DNA from 3 places in the Pseudomonas sp. Marseille-Q7302 genome. Region 3 is predicted to be linked to each of the others. Evidence: predicted binding sites of a transcription regulator. Region 3 holds the regulator's gene; each other region holds the start of a gene.

Region 1 (4,197 bases), 1.8 Mb from region 3:
CGACGAGGGGCAGCCCGACCTGGCGCGCCGCCTGCCAGGCCCGGACGATGCCGCTCAGGGTGCATTCGTCGGTAATGGCCAGCGCCCCGTAGCCCAGCGCCTTGGCCCGCTCGAACAATTCGAGGGCACTGGAGGCACCGCGCTGGAAACTGAAATTCGACAGGCAGTGCAACTCGGCATAGCCGCTCATGCGAACCAGCCCTGGATCCACCAGGGCGCCTCTTCGCCATAGCGTCGGAAGGCCCAGGCCTGGCGTCCGTCGGCCACCTCGATGCGGTAGTAGTCACGGCGCTGGTCGCCGCCGTCCCACCAGCCACTTTCGATGCGTTCAGGACCGGCCAGGACCCGTCTTGGCTGACCGTCGAGAGGGCGCGGTTCGTGCAGCAGCCAGCCCGGACGCAGGCCAGGCAAGGCGGTTTCCGGGCGCCGTTCGTGACGCCAGACCAGGGCCCGCTCGGGGCGGTGATCCGCCTGAATGCCAAGGCCGAGCACCGCCTCCTCGCCCAGCCGCGCGCGCAGGCGCTCGCGCAGTACCTCCCACCCCACGGCCTGATCCGGTCGCTCGTCGAACAGCCCGTGGCGCTCGGGTACGAAAAGCGGCAACTCCTCACTTTCCAGACGCAGCGCCAGGACCGGCGCCACCACCTGCAGTTGTTCGAGACGGCCACGGGCGAATTCGAACAGCAGGGCTGCATCCCGCTCGGGCGCCAGCAGGCCGATGGTGAGGGTGCTGGCCGGGCCCTGGCGATGCTCCAGCCACAGGAGGAAACGCTGCACGCCGCGGTCGCGACTGGCCAGCCAGGCGGCCAGGTCGGCGGTGAGGCGGCGCAGCGGGAACAGCAGCGCCTGGTGGGACTCCACCTCGAAGTTGAGTTCCACCCGCGCCACGAAGCGATCGGGCGGCCGATAGAACTCCAGCGCCAGGCTGCGACTGCCGCACAGCAGATCCAGCTGCTGCAGGAGCTCGGGCGCGAAACGCCGGGCCAGGGCAGCCCTGGGCAGGGCCTTGAGCTGCTCCAGGCGGCGGATGCCCATGCGTACCAGTGCCTGGGCCTGCTGGGGGGCGAAACCGGCCCGCTCCACGGGCAGGCGGTCGAGCAGGTGCGGCAGATCTTCGGGGGACGCGACCAGACCATCGGCGACATTGGTCAGCATCCGCGCCGCCACCGGGTTGGGCGCCAGGGCCAGTCGATGACGAAAGCCCAGGGCCTCGAGTTCCTGCCGTAGGCGCCGCTCAAGACGCGGCCAGGGTCCCAGCAGCGGCAGGCTGGACTGCACCTCCAGCAACAGCGCCCGGGGATAGTGGCGGCTGACCTGGGAGCTGAAGCCATAACCCCAGGCCGCCAGCAACGCTTCGGCCGTCTCGATGAGCGCCGGATCGTGCTCCTGCTGCTCGAAGTCGCGGGTCAGTGCCTGGGCAGCGGCCAGGGTCAGGCCGGGACGCAGCCCCAGGGCCCGCGCAGCCGGATTGACGGCTTGCAGCAGGCGTCGGTGTGGCGGTCCGGCCAGCAGCACCAGCGGCTGCTCCGGCTGCGGATGGCGGCGCAGCACGGCATCCAGTGCCAGCTGCGGAAAGAGGATGCAGGCCCAGCGCATGGCCTGCTCAAGCGCCGCCGGCCAGGCTGAGAGAACCGGGCTGACCACCCCGGCATTTGCGGATGTGGACCCGTTCGAGAGGCGCCTTGAGTTCCAGGCGCAAGGCCGCTGGCGAGGGATTGTCCAGGGCGGCGGCCGGGCGCAGGGCAAAGGCCAGGGTACGACCGCTCTCGGCGGCGACCTGCAACCGGCGCAACTGGCGATCATCGGCCCGCTCGGGCCAGCAGAGCACCGCGCCGAAGCATCCCGAACGCAGGCACTGTTCGGCGGCCCAGAGCACCTCGGCGCCCTGGGCGCGGATCACCACCAGGGATTCCAGCACCACGCCGGCCGCCTGCCAGGCCAAGGGATAGGGCAACAGCGGCGGGCCGATCAGGGCGATGCGTTCGGCGGCCTGGCTCAGACGGGCCAGGGTCGGCCAGAGCAGGCGCAACTCACCGTGGCCAGGCCCGGCGAGCAGCAATTCGGTAAGGGCCGCTTCGGGCCACCCTGCCCCGGGCAGATGGGCATCGAGGGCCGCGACGCCGGTGGGCTGCCGGCTACGCCGGGCCTCGGGACTGGTCTGCCCCTTCCAGAGCCGCCGCTCCTCGAACAGCCGGGCCAGGCTGGCGCCGCCGCTCATGCCGCCAGACCTGCAGGGGTGTTGTCCATGGCTATCGCCTCTATCTGTATATTTATACAGTATTAGAGGCGATTCGCGTCGGGGTCAAGTCGAACCGCTGTCTTGGCTGACGAAGGCGACCGTCAGATCCAGATGACCACGCCGATCAGCGCCGCCAACAGCAGCCACTGTTCGAGGTAGTAGCGGAAGCGGTTGCGCTTTTTCAGCGCCTTGCCGCGCTGGCGGATGCGATAGAGATGCCGGAAGGCGCGGTTGAGGCCGCCGGTTCTGTCGCTGGCGTCATTGGGCGAGGCCGCGGAGGCCAGCAGGGTGCCGCTGACCCAGCGGTTGAAGGCGCCGGCCCAGCGATAGCGCAGGGGCCGCTCGATGTCGCAGAACAGGATGATGCGATCCTGCTCGGTGGTGTTCTCGGCGTAGTGGATGAAGGTTTCGTCGAACACCACCGCCTGGCCATCGCGCCAGTGATAGCGCTGGCCGTCCACCTCGATGAAGCAGCGCGGATCGTTGGGCGTGTTCAAGCCCAGGTGATAGCGCAGGGAGCCACCGTAGGGATCCCGATGGCGCACCAGCCGCGAACCGGGCGGCAGCTCGGCGAACATGGCGGCCTTGACCGTGCCGATGCCCCGCAGCAGTTCGGTGGTCTGCGGGCACAGCTGCATGGCGGAAGGATGGCTGTCGCCGTACCACTTCAGATAGAAGCGCTTCCAGCCGCTCTTGAAGAAGGAGTTGAAGCCGGCATCGTTGTGCTCGGCGGCTTTCTTGATCTGGCCGGCGCGCAGCAGGTCCAGGGCCTCGTCGCGGATAAGCTGCCAGTTGTCCTGCAGCACCTGGAGTTCGGGAAAGCGCTCCACCGGGTGATAGGGCTGATTGGGTACCCGCGACGTCAGGAACATGAAGGTGTTCAGCGGTGCCAGCACCGTCGAATGATCACTGAGCTGACGCAGGAAGCGATGGCGCACCCGACCGCGGAAGTGCACATACAAAACGCAGAGAAAAAAACCGCCGATAACGAACCACTTCACGCGCCGCTGTCCTGGAAAGAATGTTTCAGGATGTTATACGCTCACAGCAGACCAGGCCTAGCCTTTAAGGTCTGACGATTAGCCGCAGGCTTATTCTCGATACTGGGAGCCGTCGCGGTCATCTTGTATCCTGCAGGTGACACTTCGAGTGCCCGGAGGGCCTCATCATGCGTTCGCTGCTCTATGGCCTGCTGTTCGCCAGTGGCGTCGTGGCCGCTCAGGATGTCTACAAATGCGTGGATGCCCAGGGCCGGACGACCTATACCCAGGGCGCTTGCCCGACCAATAGTCAGATCACCACCATTCCGCTGCAGAGTCTGCCCGACAGCAACGGCTTCACCCCTCCGCCCAAACCCGCCACGCCTCCGCCGGCCGCCGCGCCGCGCGAAGTCACCGTGGTACCGGCGCCGACCTCCACCCGCCAGCGCCCGGTCGATGACATCACCGTGGTTGGTGGCTCGTCCTCTTCCTCCAGCTTTCGGCAGGAAACCCAGGTACGCGGATCAGGCATCCTCTATCAGCCGGTACCGGTCTACATCGACCGCCGTCCGCGTGACGAGAGCTGGCATATGGTGCCCCACCCTCAGGCCCAGCAGCCCCAGCCGCCGGCGCCTACGCCGCCACCGAACCGGGGCATCCCGATCGATCGCTAGCGCTAGCGCTTGTGCAGGAAGTTGACGACGAACTTGCGCCCTTCGGTGCGGTTCTGGCCTGTTCGAATTGATTGTCGGCGACTACATTTTCCCCGGCGATGTACGCGAACTGCAGAACCCATGGAGCACGGGTGGGCGTTAGCGCCCCTAACGAATTTAACGACCTCCCCCTGCTTCACGGTGAGCCGCTACCGACCGATCTCGTGGAAGCGTTGGCAGAGCGTCACTTTGGCTGGAGCGCCTCGGCGTGGATGACGAACGCTCGTTGCATCTGGGTCAGCTCGAAGCCGAGCTGCTGGACGAA
Region 2 (4,197 bases), 3.1 Mb from region 3:
ATCACGCCACCCATGGTCTCGATGCCCAGGGTCAACGGGGTAACGTCCAGCAGCAGCACGTCCTTGACGTCACCGGCCAGCACGGCGCCCTGGATGGCGGCACCGATGGCGACGGCTTCGTCCGGGTTGACGTCCTTGCGCGCTTCCTTGCCGAAGAAATCGGCAACGCGCTTCTGCACCAGCGGCATGCGGGTCTGACCGCCCACCAGGATGACCTCGTGGATGTCGGAGACGTCCAGGCCGGAATCCTTCAGGGCAGTACGGCACGGCTCGATGGTGCGCTCGACCAGCTCTTCCACCAGGGACTCCAGCTTGGCGCGGGAGACCTTGACGTTCAGGTGCTTGGGACCGCTGGCATCGGCAGTGATGTACGGCAGGTTGACGTCGGTCTGGGTAGCCGAAGACAGTTCGATCTTGGCCTTCTCGGCAGCTTCCTTCAGGCGCTGCATGGCCAGCGGATCGCCCTTGAGGTTCATGCCGCTTTCTTTCTTGAATTCTTCGACGAGGTAGTCGATCAGGCGGATATCGAAGTCTTCACCACCCAGGAAGGTGTCGCCATTGGTGGCCAGCACCTCGAACTGATGCTCACCGTCGACCTCGGCGATCTCGATGACCGAGATATCGAAGGTACCGCCGCCCAGGTCATAGACGATCACGGTGTGGTCGCCCTTGGCCTTGTCCAGGCCATAGGCCAGGGCTGCCGCGGTGGGCTCGTTGATGATGCGCTTGACGTCCAGACCGGCGATCCGGCCAGCATCCTTGGTGGCCTGGCGCTGGCTGTCGTTGAAGTAGGCCGGCACGGTGATGACCGCTTCGGTGACGGTCTCGCCCAGGTAGTCCTCGGCGGTCTTCTTCATCTTTTTCAGGACTTCGGCAGAGATCTGCGGCGGCGCCATCTTCTGGCCCTTGGCTTCGACCCAGGCATCACCGTTGTCTGCCTTGACGATCTTGTAAGGGACCATCTGGATGTCTTTCTGCACGACGTTTTCTTCGTAACGCCGGCCGATCAGTCGCTTGACCGCATAGAGGGTGTTCTGCGGATTGGTCACCGCCTGGCGCTTGGCCGGCTGGCCAACCAGGGTCTCGCCATCGTTGGTGTAGGCGATGATGGACGGCGTGGTACGGGTGCCTTCGGCGTTTTCCAGTACCTTGACGTTGCCGTTTTCGAGGATCGCGACGCAGGAGTTGGTGGTCCCCAGGTCGATACCGATAATCTTGCCCATGTAGTCTTCTCCAGAAATCTCAGATTCCGCGCGGCCCGCTCAGGGGGCCTTTGATGTTCGCTTGCCTACCAGATGGGGCCGAGCGAAAGAATTTCAAGCCTTTTCGTCGATGCTCGGCTGCTGTGCGGCAGGGGCCTTGCTCACGACCACCATCGCCGGCCGCAGCAGGCGACCATTGAGCAGATAGCCCTTTTGAAACACCTTGAGCACGCTGCCCGGCTCGGCGGTGGCGCTCTCTTCCATGGCCATGGCTTGGTGGTGTTCCGGATTGAAAGGCGCGCCGTGGGGATCGACGGCCTCGACCTGATAGCGCTTGAGCGTGTCCTGTAGCATCTTCAGGGTCAGCTCCATGCCTTCGCGCATGGGCCTCAAGGCTTCGTCCGCGGCATTGGACAGCTCCAGGCCACGCTCCAGGCTGTCGAGTACCGGCAACAGATCGCCAGCAAATTTTTCCAGCGCGAACTTGTGCGCCTTCTCCACATCCTGCTCAGCGCGACGACGCACGTTCTGCAGGTCGGCGACGCTGCGCAGCGATTGATCCTGGGCAGCGGCGAGTTGCTCTTCGAGCGTGGCAACGCGGGCAGCGAGATCCTCGTGCTGGACGTCGCCCTGAGCGGCTGCTTCGTGCTCGGGAGTCTGGGAGTTCTGTTCGTCGGCCATGGAGTCCTCCTGTGATAATGCCGGTGGGCGCGCCCTCTAATGGACGACGCCTTGATCGATGGCGCCTATATGGGGCCGCCGGCCGGCGCTTCAAGAGCTGTATGGATTGCCAGTGCCCGAGAGGCACTGTATAAACAACCAGAAAACCGCCTCCGGAGATCGTCGCATGCTGGTGCATTTGTCCGTCCGCAACTACGCCATCGTCGAACACCTCGACCTCGACCTCGAGCGCGGCATGACCGTGATCACCGGCGAAACCGGCGCCGGCAAGTCCATCATGCTCGACGCCCTCGGCCTCACCCTTGGCGACCGCGCCGACAGCGATGCGGTCAGGCCTGGTGCCGACAAGGCCGATGTCCTGGCCAGCTTCGACACCACCGACATCCCCGAGGCGCGCCAGTGGCTCGCCGAGCGAGACCTGGAGCAGGACGGCCCCTGCCTGCTGCGCCGCGTCATCACCCGTGAAGGACGCTCGCGCGGCTATATCAATGGCTCGCCCTGCCCACTGGCCGACCTCAAGACCCTGGGCGGCCTGCTGATCGACATCCACAACCAGCACGAACACCAGTCGCTGCTCGGTCTCGACACCCATCGCCGGCTGCTGGACGAATACGCGGGCGCGGGCGAACTGGTTCGCCAGGTCCAGCTCGCCGCCCAGCGCTGGCGCCAGGTGCGCCAGACCCTGGAGCGTCTTACCCGCAACGGTGACGAACAGCGCGCTCGCCACCAGTTGCTCAGTTATCAGCTGGAAGAACTCGACAATCTCGCCCTGGCCGAGGGAGAGCTGCAGGCACTGGAACAGGAGCAGAGCGACCTGGCGAGCGCCGAGCACATCCTGCTGGCCTGCCGCCAGGCCATGGACCTCTGTACCGAGAACGAGCAGGGCAACGCCCAGTCAGCGCTCAATGCCAGCGTGGCACGCCTGACTGCCTTCGACCGCCCGCCTGCGCAGATCCAGGAAGCCAGCAACCTGCTCGCCTCCGCCCAGATCCAGATCGAGGAGGCGATGAATGAATTGAATCGCTTCGTCGATCATTTCGAAGCCGATCCGGAGCGCCAACAGGCCGTGCAGGAGCGTCTCGACAGCGTCTACAGTCTTGCCCGCAAGCATCGGGTGCAGCCCGAAGCCCTGCTGGAGCTGCACGACCAACTGCGCAATGAGCTGCAATCCCTGGACGCCGACGATGTCGCGCTGGAGCGCTTGCAAGAAGAATTGGCCGCCTTCGAGCGCCACTACCAGGAGAAGGCTGGCGAACTGAGTCGCCTGCGCGAGCAGCGCGCGCCAGAGCTCGCAGCAGCGGTCGAGACGGAAATGCAGCGCCTGGGCATGCCGGGCGGCCGCTTCAGTATCACGCTCACGCCGGGCAGTACCGGTGAACCCCAGCCACTGGGCAACGAGGGCGTCGAATTTCGCGTCAGCGCCAACCCGGGCCAACCCCTGCGCCCACTGGCCAAGGTCGCCTCGGGTGGTGAGCTGTCACGTATCAGCCTGGCCATCCAGGTCATTACCGCCCAGACCTCGCGCACCCCGACCCTGGTATTCGACGAGGTGGACGTCGGTATCGGCGGCCCGACGGCCGAGGTGGTCGGCCAACTGCTGCGGCAACTGGGTGAGCGTGGCCAGGTGCTGACGGTTACCCACCTACCCCAGGTCGCAGCCCAGGGTCACCAGCATCTGTTCGTGCACAAGGAGCGCGGCACCGACGAGACGCGCACTGCGGTCGCCAAGCTGGACCGGGCGCGGCGCGTGGAAGAGGTGGCGCGCATGCTCGGCGGCGTCGACCTCACCCGCGAATCCCTCGCCCACGCCCGCAAGCTGGTGGTCAGCCGCTAGCCGTCCACAGCACCAGACATGAAAAAGGCGACTCCGGGTCGCCTTTTTCATGTCTGGATCTTCACTTGCGCTGACGGATGTACAGCACCAGGTTGTGATCGACCAGCTCAAAACCGTGCTCTTCAACAATCTCGCGCTGACGCTTTTCGATCGACGCATCGGTGAACTCGATGACTTCGCCGGTATCCACATCCACCATGTGATCATGATGACCGGTATCAGCCAGCTCGAACACGGCATGGCCGCCATCGAAATTATGACGCACTACCAGACCAGCCGCCTCGAACTGGGTGAGGACCCGGTAGACCGTTGCCAGCCCTACGTCCTCGCCTGCTTCCATCAGCGCCTTGTAAACGTCTTCAGCGCTCATGTGGCGCTGCTCGGTGGTGTCCAGCATCTGCAATATCTTGACGCGCGGCAGGGTCACTTTCAGACCCGCTTTGCGGAGTTCGTTGTTCTCTACCATGCTCTTTCTCGGTG
Region 3 (4,197 bases):
CGAAGAAGGCAGCTATCGCATCAAGGGCTACGAAGGTCCATCGCTCGAGTGCGACAAGTGCGGCAGCGAGATGCAGCTCAAGACGGGCCGCTTCGGCAAGTTCTTCGGCTGTACCAATCCAGCCTGCAAGAACACCCGCAAATTGCTCAAGAACGGCGAGCCCGCACCGCCGAAGATGGATGCCGTGCCCATGCCGGAGCTGCGTTGCGAAAAGGTCGACGACACCTATGTGTTGCGTGACGGCGCTTCGGGGCTGTTCCTGGCTGCCAGCGGCTTTCCGAAGAATCGCGAAACCCGTGCGCCGTTGGTCAGCGAACTGCTGCCCCATCGCGACGAGATCGATCCCAAGTACCATTATCTGCTGAGTGCTCCGGTGAAGGATTCCGAAGGTCGCCCGGCGGTGATCCGCTTCAGCCGCAAGACCAAGGAGCAGTACGTGCAGACCGAGGTCGAGGGCAAGCCCACCGGCTGGAAGGCCTTCTACGACGGCAAGAAGTGGCAGGTGGAAGAAAAGCGCTAGAGCCCTGGGTTCTGGCAGGAGACAGGCGGCCGGCGTGAGTCGGCTCCAGGAGAAGGGCATGGCCAACGAGCGTTACACCCGCACCAACCAGAAGCTCTATTTCGCCGGTCTGGCCCTGGAAAGCTGGCGCTCGGCTCAGGCGGCGCCTTCGGCGCACAGCCAGGGCCGCATCATGGCCGAACGCGAGGCCTGTCTGTTCCACCTGCATGGCGCCCTGCTGGGCCTCTGTCAGGAGGTGGCGGGCTTCTATCGCCACCCGACCATGGAGGCCACGTCGCTCGCCGTTCTGCTATCACCCGAAGCCCTGAACGAGGCGCCCAGTCCGGAAATGGGCGAGCTGGTCGAGTTGGCGGGCAATTCGGAGACCTGGCTGGCACGGCTGATCGCCGAATACCAGCGACTGCTGCAACCGCCCCAGGCGCCACGACGGCCCAAGCAGGACCCGACGCTGGCCCTGATCGAGGCGGTCAGTCTGGAACCGGCCGAGCCGGAACTGGGTCTTGAAGAAGTGGAAGCCTGGCGCGAAAGCCTCAAGCAGACGGCGCTCAGATTCCGCGGTGCCATGACCGAGTGGTAGGCCCGTTCCACCAGCAACTCATCCAAGGCTGCCAGGATGCTGGCCTTGCAGACCGTCGAAAAAGGCTCAGGCAAGTCAGCCTCTCAGACCCCACGCTGTTACACTATCCGCTTAGCTGTGGAGATACTGAATGACTACTGCCTACCTGGAAATCGTTGAACTCTCCGATGGTCGCATCGTGTTGCGCCGTGCGGACGACGAGGAAGCCCTCGTTACCCTGGAGTTTTCCAGCGATGCCAAGGATTTCCTGCATGGACAGCAGATAGAGGTGGCCAAGGCCATGTTCAACCTGGGTGTGCAGATGGCCGGTCGACTGGCCGAAGGCGATAGCCTCCAGCGCGACGATCAACCGCGCGTCCTGCACTGATTCTTTCTCGATCCGGCATTCCGCCCTGGAATGCCGCCGCTACATCCCGTCCCGCCGCCTGTTCCCTACGCGAATCTGACGTTCAGACTCTGGCTGTGGCCCTGTGCGGCGGCGCGCGCCAATTGCTGCTTGCCCGCATCGCTCAGGTCGTGCAGCCAGCTGATCACCGTATGGCTCTGCCCCTTGCGGAGCACTTCGCAGGCCAGTTGCAGCGTCTTGGCAGCACTCGGCGTCTGCAGCAGAAGCACCCGTTCCGGATTCAGATGGGTGCTGCGCAACCAGGCATTGCTGAGCAGCGATGGCGGGGTGACCAGGGTCAGCCAGCGGGCATCGTCCTTGTCGCTTAGTTGGCGCAGGATGGGGGCCAGCAGTTGCAGGCACTGTTCCTGGCTGCCATGCAGGGACATCTCACTGAAGGTATCCGGCAGCGGAGCGGCTGGCAGCTCCCGTGCCGGCTTGCCGGACTTGGGCAGAAATGCGGTGAGTTCCTGCAGCAGGAACTCAGGTGCCAGGTCCAGCTCTTGAACGGACGAGCGCGGTGCATCGAACATCAGGGGAAATTGCATGGCGACCTCCTAGAGGCGACTCGATCAAATCCACTTGACGTCATGTACCACGGATACATGACGTCACTGTGCTCAGCCTGGTCTTGAGCGCTTTCCGGAGCGCGAACAGATACCCCCGATCAAGACTTCGGCGTAAGGCAAAAGGCGGTGACAAGAGGCTGACCCGCAGGCCAGCCCTAGACGTTAGCGGCGGATGACGCCGACGCTTAACCCTTCGATGGCGAATTCCTGGCTGGAAAGATCGACTTCGATAGGGGCGAACTCGGGATTTTCCGCCAACAGGGTGACCTGGTTGCCCGAGCGTTTGAATCTCTTCACGGTGACTTCATCGCCCACCCGAGCCACGACGATCTGACCGTTGTGCACCTCACGGGTCACATGGACCGCGAGGAGGTCGCCATCGAGGATGCCGACGTCTCTCATGCTCATGCCCTTGACCTTCAGCAGGTAGTCGGCACGCGGCTGGAAGAAGGCCGGATTGATGGCACAGTTTTCCTCGACGTTCTGCTCGGCCAGAATGGGCGCGCCAGCAGCCACTCGACCGATGACCGGCAGGCTTTCATCGGCTTTGCGCGTCGTATCCAGACTCGGAATGCGGATGCCCCGGGAGGCACCCGGCGTCATCTCGATGGCGCCCTTACGGGCCAGGGCCTTGAGATGCTCCTCAGCCGCATTCGGCGATTTGAAACCAAGCTCCTGCGCGATTTCCGCGCGGGTAGGCGGAAAGCCATTGGCTTCGAGGCAACGCTTGATGAAGGCCAGAATCTCGGCTTGTCGCGGTGTCAGTTTCAGCATGATGCACGTCGCGTCGTCTAATGATGCTGTGATTATATACAGTAACTCTGGGTGCTAGGCAAGGCCGCTGCCCCTGGCTTCGGACGACAGGCCGGATTCACGGCAAATAGCGTTCAAATGACGGAATGACGTGCCTTCCGGGGCTTCGCATGGCTGTTCGCAGACCAGCCCGCGATTGACTTAGGTAGCGTTTGAAACATATGTTTCAAACGGAAATTCATCTATCGAGGAAGGTCATGGCGCAGTCGGATACCGTTGAACGCATTCTGGATGCCGCCGAACAGTTGTTCGCCGAGCGCGGCTTCGCCGAAACCTCGTTGCGACTCATCACCACGCGAGCCGGGGTCAACCTGGCAGCCGTCAACTATCACTTTGGCTCCAAGAAGGCCCTGATCCAGGCGGTGTTCTCGCGCTTTCTCGATCCCTTCTGCTTCAACCTGGAGCGGGATCTGGATCAGTGGCAGCCAAAGAACGGGGAGGAGGTGAGCCTGGAGGCGTTGCTCAATCTGCTGGTGGATCATTCCCTGGCCATCAAGCCGCGGCACGGCAACGACCTCTCGGTGTTCATGCGCCTGCTGGGCCTGGCGTTCAGTCAGAGCCAGGGTCATTTGCGCAAATACCTCGAGCAGACCTATGGCCGGGCCTTCCGCCGCTTCCTGCTGCTGGTGAATAGAGCCGTGCCCGAGATTCCGCCGCTGGAGCTGTTCTGGCGTGCCCACTTCATGCTGGGCGCGGCGGTGTTCAGCATGTCCGGCATCAAGGCGCTGCGGGCAATTGGTGAAAACGACTTCGGCGTCGATACCCACACCGACCAGGTGCTGCGGCTGATGGTGCCCTTCCTGGCCACCGGCATGCGCGCACCCACGGCGATGCAGGAGCCCGAACTGGCCCAGGCGCAGTATCGGCCGCGGCGTCCAGTCGCGGTGGAGACGGCCGAGACCTACTAGGCTGCGGCGCCAAGGGCGCCTGGGGTAAGCTTGCGTCCCTTTCACGGCGCCATGCGCCGGAGCATTCGGACGAGGTACCCATGCAAGGCTCCCTGATGGTCGATATCGCTGGCACCTGGCTTACCGCCGAGGATCGCCAGTTGCTGCGCCAACCGGAGGTGGGCGGACTGATTCTGTTCGCCCGCAACATCGAAACGCCCGGCCAGGTACGGGAGCTGTGCCGCGCCATTCGCGCGGTGCGGCCCGAGCTGCTGTTGGCCGTGGACCAGGAAGGCGGCCGTGTGCAGCGCCTGCGCCGCGACGTGGTGCGCCTGCCGGCCATGGGTCAGTTGAGCGGCCGAGCGGACAGCGTCGAACTGAGTCGGCTCTGTGGCTGGCTGATGGCGACCGAGGTCCTGGCAGTGGGCCTGGACTTCAGCTTCGCC

What was found. Region 3 encodes LexA, which represses DNA repair genes until DNA is damaged. Its sites were predicted from a motif close to CTGTNTNNNNANACAG; they were not measured.
Region 1: the regulator LexA is predicted to act here: its motif matches at 2,263-2,278, upstream of imuA (translesion DNA synthesis-associated protein ImuA).
Region 2: the regulator LexA is predicted to act here: its motif matches at 2,010-2,025, upstream of recN (DNA repair protein RecN).

What each region holds. Positions count from the first base shown of each region.
Region 1 is NZ_CBCOPK010000001.1:1,871,053-1,875,249, reverse strand. Features, by position in the region: gene ACWPW1_RS08675 (error-prone DNA polymerase) at 1-190, opposite strand, end outside; gene ACWPW1_RS08670 (Y-family DNA polymerase) at 187-1,596, opposite strand; gene imuA (translesion DNA synthesis-associated protein ImuA) at 1,604-2,218, opposite strand; gene lpxO (lipid A hydroxylase LpxO) at 2,341-3,240, opposite strand; gene ACWPW1_RS08655 (DUF4124 domain-containing protein) at 3,408-3,893, shown strand; gene ACWPW1_RS08650 (helix-turn-helix domain-containing protein) at 4,141-4,197, shown strand, end outside.
Region 2 is NZ_CBCOPK010000001.1:616,077-620,273, reverse strand. Features, by position in the region: gene dnaK (molecular chaperone DnaK) at 1-1,223, opposite strand, end outside; gene grpE (nucleotide exchange factor GrpE) at 1,317-1,883, opposite strand; gene recN (DNA repair protein RecN) at 2,050-3,717, shown strand; gene fur (ferric iron uptake transcriptional regulator) at 3,779-4,183, opposite strand.
Region 3 is NZ_CBCOPK010000001.1:3,687,865-3,692,061, reverse strand. Features, by position in the region: gene topA (type I DNA topoisomerase) at 1-520, shown strand, start outside; gene ACWPW1_RS17235 (DUF6586 family protein) at 579-1,097, shown strand; gene ACWPW1_RS17230 (hypothetical protein) at 1,228-1,464, shown strand; gene sulA (SOS-induced cell division inhibitor SulA) at 1,530-2,030, opposite strand; gene lexA (transcriptional repressor LexA) at 2,214-2,825, opposite strand; gene ACWPW1_RS17215 (TetR/AcrR family transcriptional regulator) at 3,062-3,772, shown strand; gene nagZ (beta-N-acetylhexosaminidase) at 3,853-4,197, shown strand, end outside.